One region of the Burkholderia sp. BCC1972 genome, then DNA from elsewhere that is predicted to be linked to it. Evidence: predicted binding sites of a transcription regulator. Region 1 holds the regulator's gene; each other region holds the start of a gene.

Region 1 (7,785 bases):
CGAACGACGGGTGGCCGGTCGCGCAGCCGAGGTTCACGAGGCGGCCTTCCGCCAGCAGGATCACGCGCTTGCCGTCCGGGAAGATGATGTGGTCGACCTGCGGCTTGATGTTTTCCCACTGGTACTGGCGCGTCGACGCAACGTCGATTTCCGAATCGAAGTGGCCGATGTTGCAGACGATCGCGTTGTGGCGCATCGCCTTCATGTGATCGTGGTTGATCACGTGGTAGTTGCCGGTGGCCGTCACGAAGATGTCGGCCTTGTCGGCCGCGTATTCCATCGTCACGACGCGGTAGCCTTCCATCGCCGCCTGCAGTGCGCAGATCGGATCGATTTCGGTGACCCACACGGTCGCGCCAAGGCCGCGCAGCGACTGCGCGCAGCCCTTGCCCACGTCGCCGTAGCCCGCGACGACCGCGACCTTGCCCGCGATCATCACGTCGGTCGCGCGCTTGATGCCGTCGACCAGCGATTCACGGCAGCCGTACAGGTTGTCGAACTTCGACTTCGTGACCGAATCGTTCACGTTGAACGCCGGGAACGGCAGGCGGCCGTCCTTTTCCATCTGGTACAGGCGGTGCACGCCGGTCGTGGTTTCTTCGGTCACGCCCTTGATGTGCGCGAGGCGCTTCGAGTACCAGGTCGCGTCGATGTCGAGGTGCTTCGCGATCGACTTGTACAGCGCGACTTCTTCCTCGTTGGTCGGCTTCGCGATCACCGAACGGTCCTTCTCGGCCTTCGCGCCGAGGATCAGCAGCAGCGTGGCATCGCCGCCGTCGTCCAGGATCATGTTCGCGAATTCGCCGTTCGGCCATTCGAAGATGCGGTGCGAGAATTCCCAGTACTCGTCGAGCGACTCGCCCTTGAACGCGAACACCGGCGTGCCGGCTTCGACGATCGCTGCCGCAGCGTGGTCCTGCGTCGAGAAGATGTTGCACGACGCCCAACGGACGTCCGCGCCGAGCGCCTTCAGCGTCTCGATCAGCACGCCCGTCTGGATCGTCATGTGCAGCGAACCGGCAATGCGCGCGCCCTTCAGCGGCTGCTGTGCCTTGTATTCGTCGCGGATCTGCACGAGGCCCGGCATTTCGGTCTCGGCGATGTTGAGTTCCTTGCGGCCCCAGCCGGCCAGCGCCATGTCGGCGACGACGTAATCGTGGGAAGCCTTGGAATCGATAATGGCGTTCATCACGCCCTCCTTTCTAAAAAGTTTCTAGATTGGTGACGTGAGCGCCGTTCAGGAAGCGGGGCCGGCGCGACGGTCGCGAAATGCGTGCCGCACGGCTGCTTGGTGAAGCCTTCCGAGCCTGGCGGACAGGGATGTCCGTCGCAACGCTCCTCGGAAAACGGAGGGGATTGTAGCAAATCGGCGCGCAAAATGCGCGAGCACGATACCCGCGCGCGGCGTCGGCGCGCGTGGCCGCCCTGAAAGGGTCAGGACTCCGCGCCGACCCAGGCCTGTTCGCGCAGCCGCGCGCGCAGGCGCGCGACGGCCTGGCTGTGCAGCTGGCACACGCGCGACTCGCTCACCTCGAGCACCGCGCCGATCTCGCGCAGATTCAGACCCCGTTCGTAATAGAGCGACATCAGCAGCTTCTCGCGCTCCGGCAGCCGCTCGATCGCCTCGACGAGCGCCTCGCGCAGGTGCTCGTCGAGCAGCGCGGACAGCGGATCGGCGTGATCGACGCGATAGCGGTCGAGAAACGGCTCGTCGTCGGCCGCACGGTCGAAATCCTCGTAGTAGATGAGCTGGCTGCCGTGCAGGTCCTGCAGCATCCCCTGGTATTCGTCGAGCGGCATCTTCAGGTGCTCGGCGATCTCGGTCTCGCTCGCCGAGCGGCCGAGATGCTGCTCGACCTGGTGCACCGCGTGCTCGACCTCGCGCGACGTCTTGCGCATGCTGCGCGGCAGCCAGTCGTTGCTGCGCAGCTCGTCGAGCATCGCGCCGCGGATGCGCTGCGTCGCGTAGGTCTCGAACTGCGCGCCCTGGTCTTCCTTGTAGCGACCGGCCGCGTCCATCAGGCCGATCATGCCGGCCTGGATCAGGTCGTCGAGATCGACGCTCGCCGGCATCTTCGCGACGAGCTGCAGACCGAGGCGGCGCACCAGCGGCGCATATTGCGCGAGCACGTCGGCCTGGGACATCTTTCCTTGAGCGTTGTACATCATGGCTCTCTCCTTGCGGTGGCGCTCACGCGGCGTGTGCCGCGCCCGCCTCGTACGACGGTTTGCCGCCCGCGTGGACCGCGCGCCCCGCACCCGAACGCGGGCGCATCGGCCAGTACAGCAGGTCGGCGGCAATCTGCCGGTAATCGCGCGCGGCCGGCGACGACGGGAACGCGTCGACCACCGCATGCGTCAGTTCGCGCGCATGCTCGACGAGCGGATCGGCGCTCACGCAGCCCGCGTCGGCGATCGACACGGTCAGGTAGCGGCTCGCGACGCCCGCGAGGTTGTCGAACGCCGTCTTCGCGTCCGCGTGGCTGCCGACGTGATTGGTCAGCACGCGGAACTGCGCGAACGCGTGCGCGAAATGCAGCCGCTTCATGCACGCGTACGCCTCGGTGATCGCCTGCGCGGCGACGCGCGTGACGACCAGCACGTCGTGCGCCTCGCGTGCGAGCGCCGAGAACGCGCCGTCGGCGCCGAGCTGCGCGTCGACCAGCACGATGTCGGCCGGGCCGTCGATGAAATCGCTCAGCTGCGCGTCGCCGTAGCCGGCGCGCGCGAGCCGCGCGGCCGCGCACAGGCCGAAGCCGGCGGCCACCCGCGTGCGTTCGCCGTCGCGCAGCCACGCGCCCGCCAGCGTCGCGCTGGCCGAATGCACGTCGGCGCGCTCGTCGACGACGAGCACGTCCTTGCCGAGCGACGCAAGCGCCGTGGCCAGGTTCACGACGGTGGACGTGCAGCCGACACCCGCCGGCCCGCCCGTCACCGCGACGATGCGCGACGCGCGCCCGGCCAGCAGGCGCCGCAGCCCTTCAGCCTGGTCGATGATCCGTTTATCCAAATCGCACCTCGTGCAGCTCGGCGGTGGAACGTGCGGTCAGTGCGGAAAGCAGCGTCGGCATGTCCTCGTCTTGCGGCACGAAGGGGGAGCCGTCGCGCGGCACACAGAACGCGCTCTTCAGCAGGAATTTGGTCGAGGCGACGTACAGGTTCTCCGGCACCTTCTGGCCGGTCGACACGTAGTGGACCGGCAGCTTGTAGCGGATCACCGTGTCGAGCACGCCGCCGAGGTGAGTCGCCTCGTCGAGCTTCGTGAGGATGCAGCCGGCGAGGTCAGGGTGCTCGCCCGCGCTGCGATACGCCTGCACGACTTCGTTGAGCGTGTCGCCGTGGCTCGTCGCGTTGAGCAGCAGCAGGCGCTGCACCGGCGCGTTCGCGCCGTGCAGCATCGCGATCTGGTCGGACACCGCGCGGTCGCGCTGGCTCATGCCGATCGTGTCGATCAGCACGATGTGCTTGTTGCGCAGCTCGGACAGCGCGAGCGCGAGATCGCCCGCATCCTTCACCGCGTGCACCGGCACGCCGAGGATCTTGCCGAAGATGCGCAGCTGCTCGTGGCCGCCGATCCGGTAGCTGTCGGTGGTCAGCAGCGCGACCTTGCTCGCGCCGAAGCGCATCACGCAGCGCGCCGCCAGCTTCGCGGTGGTCGTCGTCTTGCCGACGCCCGTCGGCCCCATCAGCGCGAACACGCCGCCGCGCTCCATCAGCGCATCCTCGCTGTCGAGCACGGGCAGGTTCGACGCGAGCACCGACTGCGCCCATTCGGCAGCCTGTTCGAAGGTCTGCGCGCCGTCGCCGGACGGCAGGTTGTCGACCAGCATCCGCACGAGTTGCGCGGAGAAACCGGCCGCGAACAGGTGCTTCGTCAGCGCGCCGTGCACGGCGCTGCGACGCTGGCGGTCGTGCCACTTCAGGCTGTCGAACTGCTCTTCCATCATGCCGCGCAGTTCGCCGAGCTCCTGCATCACCGTGTCGTTGACGATCCGCTCGATGCGCGACTTCACCGCATCGGCCACCGCGGCGGCCGCGTCCGCGGACAGGCGCGTGCGCTCGGCCGTCTTCGCCGCGTGCGCGGCGCTCGTGTCGGGCGCGCGGGTCGCGGCGGCCGGCATCCGGCGTTCGGCGTCGCGCACGATGTCGCGCGCCCAGTCGGGCGGCGTCGCGCGCGCGGCGGCCTGCGACGCGGGCGCGCTCGCGGGCGGCGCGGCCGGCGCCTGCGCGCGAGCGATCAGCGCGTCGCGCTGCTGCGTCAGGCGCTTCGCGTGCTCGACCAGCCACGGTGCGGGTTCGGACGCGCCAGCGGCCGATGTATCGGCGGCGGGCATACCGGCAGCGGGTACGGTGATCGACGGCGAAGCCGCGACCGGCGCATCCGCGTCGATCGCCGGCGCATACGCGTGCGCGTCGTCCGCATCGGCACTCGCGCCGAACACGGACGAGAACACGTCCGGCAGCCCGCCTTCGCCGGCGGCGTAAGGGTTGATGGACGGCCGCACCGCTGCGGCGCCGGGGCGCGACACGATGCCGGGCACGGCGGCGGCCGGCACGGATTCCGGCTGGCGCGGCGTGGCGAGACGCGGGCGGGCGGCGGGCGGCGTCACCGCGGCCAGGTCCGAATCGGCGAGTGCAACGATTTCGACGCTGCCGTCATCGAGCGTGCGGTTCGACAGCACGACCGCGTCGGCGCCGAGCGCCTCGCGCACGAGACGAAGTGCGTCGCGGCTCGTTGCGCCGGTGAATTTGCGAATGTTCAAGCGGAACCCCCGATGACGTTAACGACTTTGATCGTGCGTGTGTCCGGCACTTCGGCATACGACAGCACTTTCAATTGCGGCAGGCTGCGGCGCAGGAAACGCGCGAGCATCGCGCGCAGCGCGTGCTGCACGAGCAGCACGGGCGGCAGCCCGAGATTCTGTTGACGCAGCATCGCTTGCTGCGTGCCGGTCAGAAGGTTGTGCGCGAGGCCGGGTTCGAGGCCCGGGTTCGCGCCGGTGGCGAGCGCCTGCGACAGCACGCGCTCCAGATTCGCGTCGAGGCCCATCACCTGCATCTCGCCGGCGCCCGGATACCACTGCTGCGTGATCGCGCGGCCGAGCGAGAGCCGCACCGCGGCGGTGATCTCGTACGCGTCGCCGCGGCCCGCGTGTTCGGACACGGCCTCGAGGATCGTGCGCATGTCGCGGATCGGCACGCCTTCCTCGAGCAGGTTCTGCAGCACTTTCTGCAACGTCGTCAGCGAGATCGTCTTCGGCACGAGGTCCTCGACGAGCGACGGCGCGTCCTTGCCGGTGCGCTCGATGAGCGCCTGCACTTCCTGGCGGCCGAGCAGTTCGGCCGCGTGCTGGACGACGAGATGGTTCAGGTGCGTCGCGACGACCGTGCTCGCGTCGACCACCGTGTAGCCGTACACCTGCGCCTGCTCGCGCATCGCGACGTCGATCCACACGGCCGGCAGGCCGAACGCGGGATCCTGCGTGACGGCGCCCGGCAGCGCGGCCGTCACCTGGCCCGGGTTGATCGCGAGCCACTGGCCCGGGAACACTTCGCCGACGCCGATCTCGACGCCCTTCAGCGCGATCCGGTACGCGTTCGGCCGCAGTTCGAGGTTGTCGCGGATATGGATCACCGGCGGCAGGAAGCCGATTTCCTGCGCGAATTTCTTGCGGATGCTCTTGATGCGCTTGAGCAGCTCGCCGTCGCTGCCCTTGTCGACGAGCGGGATCAGCCGGTAGCCGACTTCGAGGCCGAGCGGATCGATCAGCTGCACGTCGTCCCAGGTCGCCTCGTGGCTGTCGGACGGCAGCACGGCGGGCGGCGCGATGTCGGTCAGGTCGCCGGCCGCCTTGCGGGCCGCCGCGCGCTTGATCTGCGTGCGGGCCAGCCAGATCGCGCCGCCGCCGAGCCCGAGGAACGCGAAGTGCGGCATGCCGGGGATCAGGCCCATGATCACGATGATCACGCCGGTGATCGTCAGCACGCGCGGGTTCGTGAACAGCTGGCCGGTGATCTGCGTGCCGATGTCCTCGTCGGTCGCGACGCGCGACACGATCACGCCGGCCGCGGTCGAGATCACGAGCGACGGGATCTGCGCGACGAGGCCGTCGCCGATCGTCAGCAGCGTGTAGTTCGTGCCGGCCGCGGCGAACGACATGTCGTGCTGGACCATCCCGACGATCAGCCCGCCGATCACGTTGATCGCCATGATGATCAGGCCGGCGATCGCGTCGCCGCGCACGAACTTCGACGCGCCGTCCATCGACCCGTAGAACTCGGCTTCCTGCGACACGGCGAGGCGGCGCTTGCGGGCCTGCTCCTCGTTGATGAGGCCGGCGTTCAGGTCGGCGTCGATCGCCATCTGCTTGCCGGGCATCGCGTCGAGCGTGAAGCGCGCGGACACTTCGGCGATCCGCCCCGCGCCCTTCGTGATCACCATGAAGTTGATGATCATCAGGATCACGAACACGACGATGCCGACCGCGAAGTTGCCGCCGACGAGGAAGTGGCCGAATGCCTCGATCACCTGGCCGGCCGCGTCCGGCCCGATGTGGCCTTCGAGCAGCACGACGCGCGTCGACGCGACGTTCAGCGACAGGCGCAAGAGCGTCGAGAACAGCAGCACGCTCGGGAACGCCGCGAAGTCGAGCGGCTTCATCGTGTACATGCTGACGAGCAGCACCATCACCGACAGCGCGATGTTGAACGTGAACAGCAGATCCAGCAGCAGCGGCGGCAGCGGCAGGATCATCATCCCCAGGATCATGCAGATGAGGATCGGGCCCGCGAGCGCGCGCAGGTTCGTGCCTGCGAACGGGTTCGCGCGCTTCGCGAACAGGCCGGTGGTCGGGGTGCTCATGCTGCGCTTCCTTGCTTGCCGAGCGTGTCTTCGGCTTCTTCGCGCTCGTCGTCGGCGGCCACCGACGTGCCCTTGTCGAGTTCGGCCGGCACGTCGAGATCGACCGGCACCGCCGGGAACGCGCCGCCTTCCGAACGGAAGCGCTTGAGCTGGTAGACCCACGCGAGCACTTCGGCGACGGCCGAGTACAGCGAGCCGGGGATCTCGCGTTCGAGTTCGACGTTGTGATACAGCGCACGCGCGAGCGGCGGCGCTTCGAGCAGCGGCACGTTGTGTTCGGCCGCGAGTTCGCGGATGCGCGCGGCGACGAGGTTCACGCCCTTCGCGACGACCTTCGGCGCGCGCATCTCGCCGTCCGTGTATTGCAGCGCGACGGCGAAGTGCGTCGGGTTCGTGACGACCACGTCGGCCTTCGGCACGGCCGCCATCATCCGGCGGCGCGCGATCGCGCGCTGCTGCTGGCGAATCCGCCCCTTCACGTGCGGATCGCCTTCGTTCTCGCGATGCTCGCGCTTCACTTCTTCCTTCGTCATGCGCAACTTCTTGTTGTACTGCCAGATTTGGTAAGGCACGTCGAGCGCGGCGACCACCAGCATCCCGGCGACCGTCGTGCCGCAGCACACGGCGACCAGGTGCAGCGCGTCGGGGAGCGCGGCGCCGAGCGGCTGCGTCGCGAGGCCGAGCAGCTCGTCCTTGCTGCGCCAGATCGCGACGCCGCCGATCCCGCCGACGACGATCGTCTTCGCGATCGACATCCCGAGCTGGATCGGCCCCTGGATCGAGAAGATCCGGCCGAGGCCCGAGATCGGGTTCAGGCGGTCGAACTTCAGCTCGAAGGTCTTTTGCGAGATCAGCCAGCCGCCCAGCGCCATCGGTGCGAGCAGCGCGGCAACGCCGGTGAGCGCGAGGATCGGCAGCAGCGC
Region 2 (7,785 bases), on a different contig from region 1:
TAAGGCTCGCCGACGCGCAGGCTGTCGACCTGCCCCGGCCGCACCACCGCGAGGTCGCCCTGCAGTTGCGACACGAGGCCCGGGTTCTCGAATACGTCGAGCAGATCGCCGAGGCGCGGCTGGTCGGTCGCCGTCAGCGCGACGACGCTGCGGCCGCGGCTGCCCGGCAGCTCGAATCCGGCGAGCGTCGCGAGCGGGCCCGTCTGTTCGATATGCGCGCCGCCGTCGGCGAGGCCGACGCCGTTGCGCCACCGCTCCTTCACCGTGAACGCGACGCGCGTGGCACCGTCGCCGCCCGCTCCGCCCTGCTCGCCGAACGCGAGCGGCAGCGCCGAGCGCCAGTGCGCGAGCAGCGGCGACGCCGGCGAGCCGTCGATCACGAGCAGATCCTTGTGGCCCGACAGCGCGGCGACGTCGCCCGGCCGCGCGACCTGCACGCGCAGCGCCGGGAAGCCGGTCCATTCGCCCATGTGGCCGAGCATCGTCAGGTAGGCCTCGAGCTCCTGCGGCGACGGCCGGTCGGACAGCACGACGGCCGTCTGCGACAGGTCGGCGAAGCGCGTAAACGGGAAGCCGCTGTTCGCGAAGAACGCGAGGTTCGGCAATTGCGCGTAGTGGACGAAGTGCGAGAAGTCGATCGTCGAATCGGGATCGATCGCCGCGCGCTGCGGCTCGGTGGCCGTGCTGGAACACAGGCCCGTCTTCTGCGAATCGAGCGTGAAGCGGAATTGCAGCTGGTTGCCGCTGCCGACGCGGAACGCGGGAATGTCGACGTCGCTCGTCACGCGCCCTTCCGGCACCGACAGCAGCGGTAGCTGCATGCGGCCATGCGCATCCTCGGCCTGGGCCGGCCCGAGCCGGTACGACTTCACGAGCTGGTCGTTGATCTCGACCGCGAGCGTCGAATTGTCCTGCACGGTCGGCGCCGTGTAGCGGTAGCGCAGCGTGATCGGCACACCCGCGCCGTTCCACGAATGCAGATCGGCCGGCACGCGCAGGTTCAGGCGGATCGCGTCGGGCGTCGTGCCGCGCACTTCGAGCTGGCGCGGATCGTTGACGAGCTCGCGAAACGTGATCGGCCGGTTCACCGGCAGCCAGCGCGGCGCGTCGTACGGCTTGCGCGGCGCGCCGAGATCGACGTGCGCAACCGTCGCCGCCGGCCCCGACAGCGCCGCGCGGCCGAGCACGAGCGTGGCGACCGCATCGTCGACCTCGGCCGCCGTGCGGCCCGTGACGACCAGCACCTTGCGTCCCGGCGCGGCCGGGTTGTCGGCCACCGCGAGCAGCGGGCCGTTGATCGACGGCAGCACGAGGCCGGCCGGCAGCGTCGCGGCCGTCCCGACCACCACGGCCTGGTCGTCGGCCGGCAGCCCGGACGATACGGGGAAGCGCGCATGCCGGTAGTCGGCCAGCGCGCCGAACCACGACGCGAGCACGCCGGCGCTGCGCAGCGTCGCCGAATCGGGCGCGGCCGGCAGCACGAACGGCAGTCGCACGCGGCCGTTGTCGCGCCGGTCGAAGAACGGCGCAGGCAGCAGCGCGAGATCGTTCGGCAAGCGCACCGGCGATTCGTCGAGAATCAGTTCGCTCGTCGGGCTCACGTCGGCCCACAGCGCCGAGTTCGTCGGATCTTCGCAATGATCGAGCGTGTAGTGCGCGATCAGGCGCAGGCCGATCTGGTTGAAATCGGAGAAGTAACGCGGATCGATCGGGATCTCTTGCGTGACCGTGCGGCCCGCGCGCGCGGCGTCGAACGGGACGGTCGCGATCACTTCGCCGTTCACCGACACCTTCAGGTGCGACATCGGGAACACCAGCGACGGCGAATACGCATAGGTGAGGCGCAACCGCGCGCCCGTCACCACGCGGTCGAGCCGCACGCCCGCGTTGATCGTGCGCGCGTCGTCGGCGCCGCGCAGGCGCAGCGGATCGAACGCGCCGAGCGACGCGAAAGGCAGACGCACGGTCGTCGCCGGCAGGCCGGCCGACGATGCGCTGGCCGCACTCGGCGCGGCCGCGAGCACCGGTGCGGCCGCTTCGGCGGGCCCGGCAGCCGACGCGGCGGCCGGCACTGCCGGCATCGGCGCGGCCGACAGCGCGGCCGTATGGAAAGCGCCAACCATGGCGGCCGACAGGACGAGCAGCGACGCGGCCGGCTTCATGCGCCGCTCCGTTTCGTCTGATTGATCCGGTCATCAAGCACGTCGGAACCGACGCGCGCTAAGCAGCTATGCCCGTGAGTGCACATCCCCACTGCTTCCCCTCATATGGCGAACTGACCTGATGCATTTATCGAAACGACGCGGCGCATTCCTGAATGGCCGTCGTCGTGCTGCGCGCGCCTGGCACGGGCGCGCACCCATTCGTCACACTATCTCAAAAAAAGGGCAAAACTTGCGCGAATTCGTGACGGTGAAGCGAAAAAAACCTCGATCCAGTCGGAAATGCTGCACGAGCGGGACGAATGGTAAGAATTGCGCCGTTGTCGCCGGACGGGCCGAACGGCATACTGCCGGCGCGGTGCAGCCGGCCGCCGGGCGGCCCGTTGGCTGGGACGCGCGGCCGCGAGGCGGCGCGTATGCTACCGCAATCCCGCGACACCGGATGCGCTTTCTTTCATGGAAACTGACTTGAATCAAATCGTCGACACCGCCACCCCGTCCTCCGACACGCTGCTGCGCATCATCGCCGTGCAGGCCGAGATCGCGAAGCTCGGCCTCGACCTCGGCAGTGTGATGACCTACGTCGCCGAGCAGGTGCCGCTGCTCACGGGCGCGAGTGCGGCCGCGGTCGAATTCGCCGAGGGCGACGACATGGTGTATCGCGCCGCATCGGGCACCGCCGCCGGGATGCTCGGGCTGCGGCTGCGCCGCTCGGGCAGCCTGTCGGGCCTGTGCGTGCGGCAAGGCGAATTGCTGCATTGCGTCGATTCGGAAACCGACCCGCGCGTCGATCGCGACGCATGCCGCCGGGTCGGCCTGCGCTCGATGCTCGTGATGCCGCTCACGCATGCCGACACGACGGTCGGCGTGCTGAAGGTGATGTCGCCGGAAGTCGACGGCTTCTCGCCGGCCGACGCCGGCACGCTGCGGCTGACGGCGGGGCTGATCGCCGCCGCGATGTTCCACGCGGCGCGCAACGAGGCCAACGAGCTGTACCTGCGCGCCACCCATGACGCGCTCACGGGCTTGCCGAACCGCGCGCTGTTCTACGACCGCCTGCGCCAGTCGATGCACACGGCGCTGCGCGCGAACGGCCGGCTCGGCATTCTCAACATCGACATGGACGGGCTGAAGCCGATCAACGACGGGTTCGGCCACCGCGCGGGCGACGCCGCACTGCGCGAGATCGCCACGCGGATGCAGGGGGCGGTGCGGCGCTCGGATACGGTCGCGCGCGTCGGCGGCGACGAATTCGCGGTGATCCTGCCGAACATCGGCACCCGCGACGACGCGCATGCGCAAAGCACGCGGCTCGCGCGGCAGGTCGGCGAACCGTTCGAATTCGAGGGGCGCGCGTTGCGGCTGGGCGTCAGCGTCGGGATCGCCATGTTGCCGGAAGACGGCACCGACATGACCGCGCTGATCGAGCATGCCGATCAGGCGATGTACGAGGCCAAGCGAACGCGGTCGCAGCGCACGGCTTACGCGTAACGCCTGCCGCGTCACGTGCGACGCTAGCCGATTTGCGGCGCCGCGATCGCGAGCCCGACCACGAGCCACTGCACGATCGCGACCAGCACGCCGGCCCGGCACAGCCCGACCGCGCCGCGTACGCGCGCGTCGAGCGCGCGGCCGGCCTTGGCCGCATCGATCCAGCCGAGATCGGCGAGTGCGCGGTCGAGCGCCGCGAGCCCGTCGTCGACCGACGCATCGCCGGCCGTCGCCCGCGCGAGTGCCGCGAACAGCCGGCGGTCGATCTCGATGCGCACCGCGTACCACAGCGCCGCAATCCCCGACCCCGTGCTGACGACGGCCAGCAGCACGCGGGCGACCGTCGCCGGCGCCCAGCCCGCGGCGATCCACCAGCCCGCGCCGGCCGCGGCCAGGGCGGCCGCGATCGCCCACGCGCCCGCATCGAGCGCGCCGCGCGCGGCGGCAATCCGGAACGGCGCCGACGGATCGCCCATCACGCCCCTCCCGCGTGGCGACGATCGATCCAGTGCTGCAGCACGGTCACGCCTTCGTCCGACCACACCGCGTGCGGCTGCACCGCGCGCACCGCGGCCAGCGCGTCGCGCGCGTCCCCCAGCCCGCGTCGGGCCGCGAGCCACGCGGCCGCGCACAACACGCTGCGCCCGTATCCGAGGGCGCAGCAGACCAGCACGTCGCGCCCTTCCCCGTGCAGGCGCTCGAGCGCCGCGACGGCCTCCGAAAGCTGTGCCGCCGTCGGCGCGACGAGGTCGAGCTGCGGCACGGCCGCATACGCGAGCGATGCATCTGCCGCCGCCCAGCGCGGCATCTCGGCGGTCAGGTCGACCAGCGCGGTGAAGCCACGGCGACGCACGTCGCGCGTCGTCGGCGTGCGGCCTATCGACACGCGCTCGTCGATCCGCACCGGCGCCGGCTGGCGGAACGTCCACAGCCGCGAATTGACGAACGCGCCGGCGATCGTCGGTGCGAGCAGCCAGCGGATGAATACCGGAAGGCGCCCATGCGGATCCTTCTGGAAAGCACCGGGCGCGCCGCGCCGGTAGGCCCACGCGACACAGGCGAGCGCCAGCGCGACCCACCCGGCCGCCAGCGCCCAGCCCGGCGCGCGCGGCACGCACCACAGTGCCGCCAACGCCACCAGCGCCGCGCCGATCGCATAGCGCCGTGCGAGCGCGCGCCCGGCCACGTTCGGTGACGCATCGGCGCCCGGCAGCCGGCCCGCCGCATCGCGCAGCGGGAACAGGAACAGTGCGAGACAGCCGACGGCCGCGCCGGTCGGCACGTCGATCGCGTGATGCTGGTAGGTCGTCAGCACCGACACGCCGATCGCCGCGAACCACAGATGCAGCACGGCGCGCGCGAACGTGCCGCGCAGGTGCTGCGCATAGACGGCCCACAGCACGACGAGCAGCCCGATGTGCAGCGACGGTGCCTGGTTGAACGGCTTGTCGAAGCCCATCAGCAGCGTGAACAGCGCGCCGGCCACGCCGCCCGCGTCGGGCCGCTCGAACCCGAAGCGCAACGGCCACGCGACGAAGCATGCGACCGACACCAGTTGCACGGTCAGCAGCCGCTTCACGTGATCGAGCAAATCGGCGCGGCGCGTCCAGAAGAAGAACGACAGCGCATACAGCAGGTCGATCGACCAGTACGGCACGATCGTCCACGGCACGAACGGGATCGCATGCTCCCAGCCGAACGCGAACGTCGGCACCGCCGCGCGGCGCGCCGCGAGCCAGTTCGCAAAGCCGTACGTCGAGAAGAACACCGCGCCCATCACCGCGAGCCAGCCGAAGCGCAGCGCGAACGATGCGTCGCGCGCGCCGGCCGCCGGCTCGGCCAACCCGCCACGCGCGCCCGCGCCGCCGCCGAGCGCGCTCATGACGCGTCGACCCGCTGCGCGAGGCTGACCGTGAAGATGCCCATTTCGTCGATCCGCTGGTCGAGCTTGCGGAAGCCCGCACGCGCGACAAGTTCGTCCATCTCGGCCTGCGAGCGGCGGCGCATCACCCAGGTCGCTTCACCGCGGTGATTGTTCAGCGCGCGTGCGATGAATTCGAGCTGCGGATGCCACGGCTGCCCCGTATAGACGAGATAGCCGCCCGGCGGCACGGCCTGCGCGAGCCCGCGCAGCGAGCGTTCGATCAGCGCGTTCTCGCCGAACAGTTCGTACAGGCCCGACACGATCGCGAGCGTCGGACGCGGCTCGAGCGTCGCGAGCGACGTCTCGTCGAACGCGTCGCCGCGCTCGAAGCGCGCGATCGGCTCGAGGCCGCGCTGGGCGATCAGCACGCGCCCCGCCTCGACGTTCGGCGGGCTGTAGTCGCGCAGCGTGATGTCGTCGGGCGCCGCGCCGTCGCGCTCGGCGGCCGACGCGATCGCGTCGAGCACATAGCGCCCGTGGCCGGCCGCGATGTCGACGATCCGCACCGGCGAGCCGTGGTTGCGCAGGCGGCCGATCGCCGCGCCGATCAGTTCCTGCAGATGCACCTTGCGCTGGCGGATGCCGACCCAGCCCGGCGAATCGAGGTACGTGCGGTCGATCAGCGCGCCGACGCCGAGCCGCCCCTGCGCACGATTCCGGTACACATAGTCGAGCGTCGAGCCCGAATCGAAGCCGAGCCGCAGCCCGAGCGCGATGCCGTCCGACAGTGCGCCGCCGGCTTTCAGGCCGGCGCGCGTGAGCGCCCAGTACGCCCGCGCGAACACGTTCGCGGGCGGCCGGCCGAGCGCCGCGTATTCGTCGTGGAACGCGCCGCGTCGGTCGGCGTCGGCGAGCGACACGCGCGGGCTCGGCGCATCGAACTCGCGCAGCACGAACGCGCGCAGCGGCGCGAGCGCCTGTGCGCGGTCGCGTTCGCCGAGCGTGTCGTGATAGAAGCCCGGCAGCACGATGCGCTCCTTGCGCGCCGAGCCGAGCCGTTCGAAGAAGCGGTCCTGCGGGCCGCGATGCACGACCCAGTCGGCACCCGAGATCAGCAGCAGCGTCGGCACGGTGATCGCGGCCGCGTCGGCGACGATCCGCTGCGCGGTGTCGTGCAGGCCGAGCAGCATGTTGACCGCGATCGGCCGCGTGATCAGCGGGTCGGATGCATAGCTCGCGATCCGTTCGGGATCGTGCGTGAGGAATTTCGGCTTCACGTAGCTGTTCACGTAGAACAGCCCGCGCAGCTTGTGCATCAGCCGCAGCCCCGGCCGCGCGAACGGCACGTAGAGCTTGATGTGGAAGGCCGGCGACGCGACGACGAGCGCGCGGATCGGCGGCGCGTAGTCGTGCGCCCAGGTGGCCGCGAGCACCGCGCCGACGCTCTGGCCGATCACGGCCATGTCCTCGATCGCGATGCCGTGCGTGTCGCGGATATGTTCGACGAAGGTCTGCAGGTCGCGCACCGACGCGGCCGCGCTCGGGCTGTAGCCGCGCGCGCCGGGCGAACGGCCGTGGCCGCGCGCGTCCCATGCGAAGAAGGCGAAATCGGGCAGGTCGAGCTCGTCGACGAGATGTGCGACGCGTGCCGAGTGTTCGTGGCCGCGATGCAGCAGCACGATGGCGCCGCGGCAATGCGGGCCCGTCGCGGGCCAGTGGCGATAGAACAGCGTTTCGCCGTCGTGCGTGATGAAGTCGGCCTCACGTGCCGTGCGTGCGCTCATGCGTTTTCTCTCGTTTCGTTATTGGAATCTTGTTGCGCCGCCCTCCGGCGCCCGGTACTGCAACTACGCTGACTGCCTTTTCAACCGCCCTTTTCCGCGATGCCGGCCTGCACGCGCCGCACCACGGTCACGATCGACAGCACGATCAGCAGCCGCCACAGCCATGCGGCGACACCGCCGACCGGAAACCCGAGCCCGATCCACAGCGCGAACGCGCCGAGGGCGAGCGCCCGGTCGCTCTTGCCGAACGGGCCGTCGTAGCGGCGGCTCACGCCGACCAGCGGGCCGATCAGCCCCGCGCATTCGACGATCACCGCCGTCAGCGCGAACAGCCAGACGTCCGCCGGAGCGAACGCGGGAATCGCGAGAAACGGCAGCACCAGCGCGATATCGGATACGACGTCGCCGAGTTCGTTCAGGTACGCGCCGAGCGTGCTCTTCTGGTTGTGTTCGCGCGCGAGCATCCCGTCGATCGCGTTGAGCG
Region 3 (7,785 bases), on a different contig from region 1:
GCCAGGCGATGCCGTCGCCCGCGTCGTCGCCCCCGCCGCGCGCCCCGTGGTTGCCCGGTTCGTCAGGCTCGATCGTCCAGTCGAGCCGCACACCCGGCCAGGCCTCGCCGGTCCAGCGAAACTGGTCGGTCGCGAGCGCATCGAGCTGCTGCCTGACGATCGGTACGGCGGCCGGATGGACGGTCGCGAGGGTCTGCGCCTGCGGATCGGACGATGCGGCAGCCAGGTCGGCCCGCGCGGGCGTCCAGCGCGTGTCGGCATGCGCACCCAGCGGATCGGCGGGATCGGGCTGCAACGATCCGCCTTGCCGGGCCGCCGCCGGCATCGCCTGCGCAGGATCGCGAGCCGGTGCGCCGCCCTGGGCCGGCGTGCCCGGCTGCGCGGCCGCCCGCGCGGGCGCAGGCAGCGGCGAATGCTGCGCCAGCAGTTCGTCGAGCACGTCGGTCGAGCCGGGCGGCGAAGCATCGCGGTCGGCCGGCGCGAGGGCGGACGTCAGGCGTGCCTGCGGCTCGCGCATCAGCGCCGCGAGCGGACGCTGGCCGGCCAGCCACTGCGCCAGATGGGATTCGTAGAAGAGGCCGCTCTCGCTCACGGCCTGCGCGAGCGCCGCACGCAGCGCCGCGACCGGCAGCGGCGCGGCCGCTTCGCGTACAGCCGCGGCGGACGATGCCGCGGCGGAGGCAGGCGGGGACGACGTGGCCGGCGCGGATGCAGCCGGCGCGGGTGTAGCGGGAACGCGCGCCGGCGCGGCCGGATCGGTCAGCAGCACGGTGGGATCGGCCAGCAGCGGCGTACGCCCGGCAATCGCAGGGGTCGCATCGCCGCCCGCGCGCGAAATCGCGTCGAGCACGCGCCCGACCTCGGACAGTGCGGTCTGCGTGGAGGCCGGCGGCGCGGCCGGCGGGCTGCCGGCCGGCGGCGGGGACGACGCGCCGGCGCCCGGCGTGCCGACCTGCGCGGTCGCACCGCCGCCGGCGGGCGCCGCGACGGTGTCGGTCAGCAGGCTGTCGAGGCGGCTCGCCAGCAGCGCGGCCGCAACGGAATCGATACCGGTCATGATCGGAGCCTGCTCACCCTAGGGTGTGTTTGCCTATGGAACGCGCTTGCGTGGCCCCGAAAACGGGCCCTACCCGCGCGCCCGATAGAGATCGGTCAATACCTGGGTCGAGCGCCGCGCCTCGAACAGCGCGGACAACCGCGCGACGTCCGGGCTCGCGAGATCGCGGATCGCCGCGTCGTCGGCCAGGATGCGGCGGATCAGGCCGAGCTTGCGCCCGAGATCCGATTCGTCGAGCGCGACGCCCGGATCGGCTTCCTTCAACCCGTCGACCAGTTGCATGAATTCGGCCTGCAACCCCGGCAACGCGCTCCAGTCGGCGTCGCGGGCGGCGCACAGCATGCGCCCCGACACGGCGGCGAGCGCCTCGTAACGTGCGAAGTATTCGGCCTTGTGATTCATCGTGATGCGTCCGCTGCCTGTTGCGCGGCCATCCGCGCGACTTCCGGGCCGATGCCCGTCCATGCTTCCTCGAGCGTCGCGAGCAGCCTGTCGACCTCGACCAGCATCGCGTCGCTCGCCTGCGCGTTCGCGTCCATCAGGCGCCGGCCGATATACGCGTACAGCGCGTCGAGCCGGTCCGCGATCTCGCCGCCTGCGTCGCGGTTCAGCGAGGCCTGCAGCCCGCTCTCGACGATCCGGATCGCCTTGCTGATCGCTTCGCCGCGCGCGGGCACGTTGCCCTGCTGCAAATGCATGCGCGCCAGCGCGATCGCCTGCCGCGCGCCCTGGTACAGCATCGCGATCAGCCGGTGCGGGGAGGCGCCCATCACCCCCGTCTCGACGCCGACACGCGCATAGGCACTGGCTCCAGCGTGTCCTGGGGAAAACATGCGCTTCTCCTTGTTCTGCCTTGGCTATACGGTCGCCGCCACCGTGCATCGCACGGCGCGGCCTTCTCCGGAGTTATCGGAAGGGATTTGAAAAGCTTTAGGCGCACGCGGCGGCCGCCGGGCGCGGAAAAGCCGGTTCACCGGCCCCGCCCGGCCCGCCTGTCACACCGACATCTGCATGATGTCGTTGTAAGCGCTCACTAGCTTGTTGCGGACCTGGAGCCCGAACTGGAAGCCGATGTTGGCTTTCTGCATGTCGACCATTACGTCGTTCAGCGACACGTTCGGCGCACCGACCTCGAACGCCTTCGCCTCGCCGAGCGCGTGCTGCTGGTCGCCGCTGATCTTGTCGAGCGACGCCTTCATCGCGCTCGCGAACGTGCTGGCCGTCGCCGCGCCCGAGCCGGCAAGCGCTGCCGTCGGGCTCGCGACGCCGCCGGACGCCTGCGCGGCCATCGACTGCATCTGTTGCAACACCGAACCGATTCCGCTGACGTTCGCAGTCATGCTGTCCCCAGGCTGAGAGAAGAGACCCGGACGTACCGGGCGGATCCGCCGGCGCCGCACCACGCGCACCATGCCGGATCGCGAAAAAGGATAGCAGCGCGCCGCGCGTCAAAGCCGAGAAAGTACGGGGGAAACCCCGCTCTTTTCGGTCGATCGGAGTGCGGCGCGGATCACGATAATCGCATCGTGTCATTGTCCGCCCGCTCGTCCGAGCGAGCTCAGTGGTCCCGCTCCGGAGAAACTCGACGCATGGATTCGCAGGCCAACTCGCTGATCAACCCCGACGCCCGCGCGGGCCTCGCCAGCCCGGCGTCCGGTGCCGCCGCGGCCGCCGCGTTGCCGGGCGCGGGCGTCGCCGGCGCTGACTTCGGGCTGGGCGGCTTCGCGGAACGCATTCCCGGCATCTCGCGGATGAAGGGCAACCCGAAGCTGCCGTTCCTGATCGCCGTCGCGTTCGCGATCGCCGCGATCACCGCGCTCGTGCTGTGGAGCCGCGCCCCCGACTACCGCGTGCTGTACAGCAACCTGTCGGACCGCGACGGCGGCGCGATCATTGCCGCGCTCCAGCAGGCAAACGTTCCCTACAAGTTCGCCGACGCCGGCGGCGCGATCCTCGTGCCGTCGAGCCAGGTGCACGAAACGCGCCTGAAGCTCGCCGCGATGGGGCTGCCCAAGGGCGGCTCGGTCGGCTTCGAGCTGATGGACAACCAGAAATTCGGCATCAGCCAGTTCGCCGAGCAGATCAATTACCAGCGCGCGCTCGAAGGCGAGCTGCAGCGCACCATCGAATCGATCAATGCCGTGCGCGGCGCGCGCGTGCATCTCGCGATTCCGAAGCCGTCGGTGTTCGTGCGCGACAAGGAAGCGCCGAGCGCGTCGGTGTTCGTCGACCTCTACCCGGGCCGCGTCCTCGACGAGGGCCAGGTCCAGGCGATCACGCGGATGGTGTCGTCCGGCGTGCCCGACATGCCCGCGAAGAACGTGACGATCGTCGACCAGGACGGCAACCTGCTGACCCAGACCGCGTCCGCCACGGGCCTCGACGCGAGCCAGCTCAAGTACGTGCAGCAGGTCGAGCACAACACGCAGAAGCGCATCGACGCGATCCTCGCGCCGATCTTCGGCGCCGGCAACGCGCGCTCGCAGGTCAGCGCGGACCTCGATTTCTCGAAGATCGAGCAGACGTCGGAAAGCTACGGCCCGAACGGCAATCCGCAGCAGTCCGCGATCCGCAGCCAGCAGACCAGCAGCTCGACCGAACTCGCGCAGGGCGGCGCGTCGGGCGTGCCGGGCGCGCTGTCGAACACGCCGCCGCAGCCGGCGTCCGCGCCGGTCGTCGCCGGCAACGGCCAGAACGGGCCGCAGACGACGCCGGTCAGCGACCGCAAGGACCAGACGACCAACTACGAAGTCGACAAGACGATCCGTCATCTCGAACAGCCGATGGGCAACGTGAAGCGGCTGTCGGTCGCGGTCGTCGTCAACTACCAGCCGGTCGCCGACGCGAAGGGCCACGTGACGATGCAGCCGCTGCCGCCGGCCAAGCTCGCGCAGGTCGAGCAGCTCGTGAAGGACGCGATGGGCTACGACGAGAAGCGCGGCGACTCGGTGAACGTCGTGAACAGCGCGTTCTCGACCGCGAGCGACCCGTACGCCGACCTGCCGTGGTGGCGCCAGCCCGACATGATCGCGATGGCGAAGGAAGCCGCGAAGTGGCTCGGCATCGCGGCGGCCGCGGCGGCGCTCTACTTCATGTTCGTGCGCCCGGCGATGCGCCGCGCATTCCCGCCGCCCGAGCCCGCCGCGCCGGCGCTCGCGGCGCCGGACGATCCGGTCGCGCTCGACGGCCTGCCCGCGCTGGAGAAGGCGGAGGAGCCCGACTCGCTGCTGCTCGGCTTCGAAACCGAGAAGAACCGTTACGAACGCAACCTCGACTACGCGCGCACGATCGCCCGCCAGGATCCGAAGATCGTCGCCACCGTCGTGAAGAACTGGGTGTCCGATGAACGCTGAAGGCTTGACCAAGAGCGCGCTCCTGCTGATGTCGATCGGCGAGGAAGAGGCCGCGCAGGTATTCAAGTTCCTCGCGCCGCGCGAGGTCCAGAAGATCGGCGCCGCGATGGCCGCGCTGAAGAACGTCACGCGCGAGCAGGTCGAGGGCGTGCTGCAGGAGTTCGCGAAGGAAGCCGAGCAGCACACCGCGCTGTCGCTCGATTCGAGCGACTACATCCGCTCGGTGCTGACCAAGGCGCTCGGCGAGGACAAGGCCGGCGTGCTCATCGACCGGATCCTGCAAGGCAGCGACACGAGCGGCATCGAGGGCCTGAAGTGGATGGACTCCGCCGCAGTGGCCGAACTGATCAAGAACGAGCATCCGCAGATCATCGCGACGATCCTCGTGCACCTCGACCGCGACCAGGCGTCGGAAATCGCGTCGTGCTTCACCGAGCGGCTGCGTAACGACGTGATCCTGCGGATCGCGACGCTCGACGGCATCCAGCCGGCCGCGCTGCGCGAGCTCGACGACGTGCTGACGGGCCTGCTGTCCGGCAGCGACAACCTGAAGCGCAGCCCGATGGGCGGTATCCGCACCGCGGCCGAGATCCTGAACTTCATGACGAGCGTGCATGAGGAAGGCGTACTCGAAAGCGTGCGCCAGTACGACGCCGAACTCGCGCAGAAGATCATCGACCAGATGTTCGTGTTCGAGAACCTGCTCGACCTCGAGGACCGCGCGATCCAGATGGTGCTCAAGGAAGTCGAGTCGGAAACGCTGATCATCGCGCTGAAGGGCGCGCCGCCGGCCCTGCGCCAGAAGTTCCTCGCGAACATGTCGCAGCGTGCGGCCGAACTGCTCGCCGAGGATCTCGACGCGCGCGGCCCGGTACGCGTGTCCGACGTCGAGACGCAGCAGCGCCGCATCCTGCAGATCGTGCGCAACCTGGCCGAGAGCGGCGCGATCGCGATCGGCGGCAAGGCGGAAGACGCGTATGTCTGATTCGGCGAGCGATCGCGTGGGCACCCTCACCGCGTACCAGCGGTGGGAGATGGCGTCGTTCGACCCGCCGCCGCCCCCGCCGCCGCCCGACGACGCGGCGGCGGCTGCCGCCGCGCTCGCCGAGGAACTGCAGCGCGTGCGCGACGCCGCGCACGCCGAAGGCCATGCGGCCGGCCACGTCGAAGGCCAGGCGCTCGGCTACCAGGCCGGTTTCGAGCAGGGCCGCGAACAGGGTTTCGAGGCCGGCCAGGCCGACGCACGCGAGCAGGCCGCGCAGCTCGCCGCGCTCGCCGCGTCGTTCCGCGAGGCCGTGTCGAGCGTCGAGCACGATCTCGCGTCCGACCTCGCGCAGCTCGCGCTCGACATCGCGCAGCAGGTCGTGCGCCAGCACGTGAAGCATGACCCGGCCGCGCTGGTCGCGGCCGTGCGCGACGTGCTCGCGGCCGAACCGGCACTGTCCGGCGCACCGCATCTCGCGGTGAATCCGGCCGACCTGCCCGTCGTCGAAGCCTACCTGCAGGACGATCTCGATACGCTCGGCTGGAACGTGCGCACCGACGCGTCGATCGAGCGCGGCGGCTGCCGCGCGCACGCCGCGACCGGCGAGGTCGATGCGACGCTGCCCACGCGCTGGCAGCGTGTCGCCGCCGCGATCGGCAAGGTGAGCACGTGGTGACGCGGCCGCCCGAAGCGCTCGCGCACGACGGCATGACGCCGCTCGAACGCGAGCTCGCGCTCGCGTCGTTCGGGCCGGCTGCCGCGCACGACACCGCACACGGTGCCACGCCGCATACGGCCGCCGACCCCGCCGGCGCCGCACCGCGCGCACCGCACAATCCGCATCTCGCGCACTGGCGCACGCACCTGAACGGGCTTGGCGCGCGCAGCCACCGCGCGCTACCGCTGCGGCCGTGCGGGCGCCTCACGCGCGCGGCCGGCCTCGTGCTCGAGGCGATCGGGCTGCGCCTGTCGGTCGGCGCCGAATGCACGATCGAGCTACCGCCCGGCAGCACGCTGCCGCACGCGGAAGCCGAAGTCGTCGGCTTCGCCGGCGACCGCCTGTTCCTGATGCCGACCACCGACGTCGCGGGCGTGCTGCCCGGCGCGCGCGTGTGGCCGCGCGAAAGCGCACCCGTCGCCGATCCGCTCGCGGGCGCGAAGCGGCTGCCGGTCGGCTGGGAAATGCTCGGGCGCGTCGTGGACGCGTCGGGCCGCCCGCTCGACGGCCTCGGCCCGCTCACGGCGAAAGTCGAGGCGCCGCTGTCGGCGCCGTCGATCAACCCGCTCGAACGCGAGCCGATCCACCACGTGCTCGACGTCGGCGTGCGCGCGATCAACGCGCTGCTCACCGTCGGCCGCGGCCAGCGGATGGGCCTGTTCGCCGGCTCCGGCGTCGGCAAGTCGGTGCTGCTCGGCACGATGGCGCGCTACACGAGCGCGGAAGTGATCGTGATCGGGCTGATCGGCGAACGCGGCCGCGAAGTGAAGGAATTCATCGAACAGATCCTCGGCGAGGACGGGCTCGCGCGCTCGGTCGTCGTCGCGGCGCCGGCCGACGTGTCGCCGCTGCTGCGCATGCAGGGCGCCGCGTACGCGACGTCGCTCGCCGAGTATTTCCGCGACCAGGGCAAGCATGTGCTGCTGCTGATGGATTCGCTGACGCGCTACGCGATGGCGCAGCGCGAGATCGCGCTGGCGATCGGCGAGCCGCCCGCGACCAAGGGCTATCCGCCGTCGGTGTTCGCGAAGCTGCCCGCGCTCGTCGAGCGCACCGGCAACGGGCCGGAGGGCGGCGGCTCGATCACCGCGTTCTACACGGTGCTGACCGAGGGCGACGACCAGCAGGACCCGATCGCCGATTCGGCGCGCGCGATCCTCGACGGCCACATCGTGCTGTCGCGCGCGCTCGCCGAGGCCGGCCACTATCCCGCGATCGACATCGAGGCGTCGATCAGCCGCGCGATGACCGCGCTGATCGACGAAGGCCATCTCGACCACGTGCGGCAGTTCAAGCAGATGCTGTCGCGCTACCAGCGCAATCGCGACCTGATCGCGGTCGGCGCGTATGCACCCGGCCGCGACGCGCAGCTCGACCGCGCGATCGCGCTCTACCCGCGCATCGAGGCATTCCTGCAGCAGGGCTTTCGCGAATGCGCGCCGTTCGCGTCGAGCCTCGCTGCGCTCGACGCGCTGTTCGACGCTTACGGAGGCTGACCCGAATGGCTCACGGCTTTCCCCTTCAGCTGCTGCTCGATCGCGCGCAGGACGACCTCGACTCGGCCGCGAAGCAGCTCGGCACTGCCCAGCGCGACCGCACCGCGGCCGCCGAGCAGCTCGACGCGCTGCTGCGCTACCGCGACGAATATCACGCGCGCTTCGCGCAGTCCGCG

Evidence for each region. The regulator FliA, encoded in region 1, starts transcription of late flagellar genes. The targets are predictions, from matches to a motif close to CTAAAGTTTNNNNNNNNNNNGCCGNTA.
Region 2: bcsB (cellulose biosynthesis cyclic di-GMP-binding regulatory protein BcsB) is a predicted target of FliA. The motif match lies at 2,373-2,399, and genes of this name have one in related genera.
Region 3: fliS (flagellar export chaperone FliS) is a predicted target of FliA. The motif match lies at 1,965-1,991, and genes of this name have one in related genera.

The regions. Positions count from the first base shown of each region.
Region 1 covers NZ_CAJPGH010000006.1:70,700-78,484, forward strand. Annotated here, with positions in the region: gene ahcY (adenosylhomocysteinase) at 1-1,189, opposite strand, end outside; S-adenosyl-L-homocysteine riboswitch at 1,222-1,347, opposite strand; gene U5798_RS11610 (RNA polymerase sigma factor FliA) at 1,435-2,169, opposite strand; gene U5798_RS11615 (MinD/ParA family protein) at 2,192-3,010, opposite strand; gene flhF (flagellar biosynthesis protein FlhF) at 3,003-4,763, opposite strand; gene flhA (flagellar biosynthesis protein FlhA) at 4,760-6,862, opposite strand; gene flhB (flagellar biosynthesis protein FlhB) at 6,859-7,785, opposite strand, start outside.
Region 2 covers NZ_CAJPGH010000014.1:88,100-95,884, forward strand. Annotated here, with positions in the region: gene bcsB (cellulose biosynthesis cyclic di-GMP-binding regulatory protein BcsB) at 1-2,162, opposite strand, end outside; gene U5798_RS20585 (sensor domain-containing diguanylate cyclase) at 2,631-3,653, shown strand; gene U5798_RS20590 (hypothetical protein) at 3,677-4,129, opposite strand; gene U5798_RS20595 (phosphatase PAP2/dual specificity phosphatase family protein) at 4,129-5,535, opposite strand; gene U5798_RS20600 (bifunctional alpha/beta hydrolase/class I SAM-dependent methyltransferase) at 5,532-7,301, opposite strand; gene U5798_RS20605 (CDP-alcohol phosphatidyltransferase family protein) at 7,382-7,785, opposite strand, start outside.
Region 3 covers NZ_CAJPGH010000013.1:135,897-143,681, reverse strand. Annotated here, with positions in the region: gene U5798_RS19900 (flagellar hook-length control protein FliK) at 1-1,057, opposite strand, end outside; gene U5798_RS19895 (flagellar protein FliT) at 1,127-1,459, opposite strand; gene fliS (flagellar export chaperone FliS) at 1,456-1,890, opposite strand; gene fliE (flagellar hook-basal body complex protein FliE) at 2,053-2,397, opposite strand; gene fliF (flagellar basal-body MS-ring/collar protein FliF) at 2,647-4,410, shown strand; gene fliG (flagellar motor switch protein FliG) at 4,400-5,395, shown strand; gene fliH (flagellar assembly protein FliH) at 5,388-6,071, shown strand; gene fliI (flagellar protein export ATPase FliI) at 6,104-7,609, shown strand; gene fliJ (flagellar export protein FliJ) at 7,615-7,785, shown strand, end outside.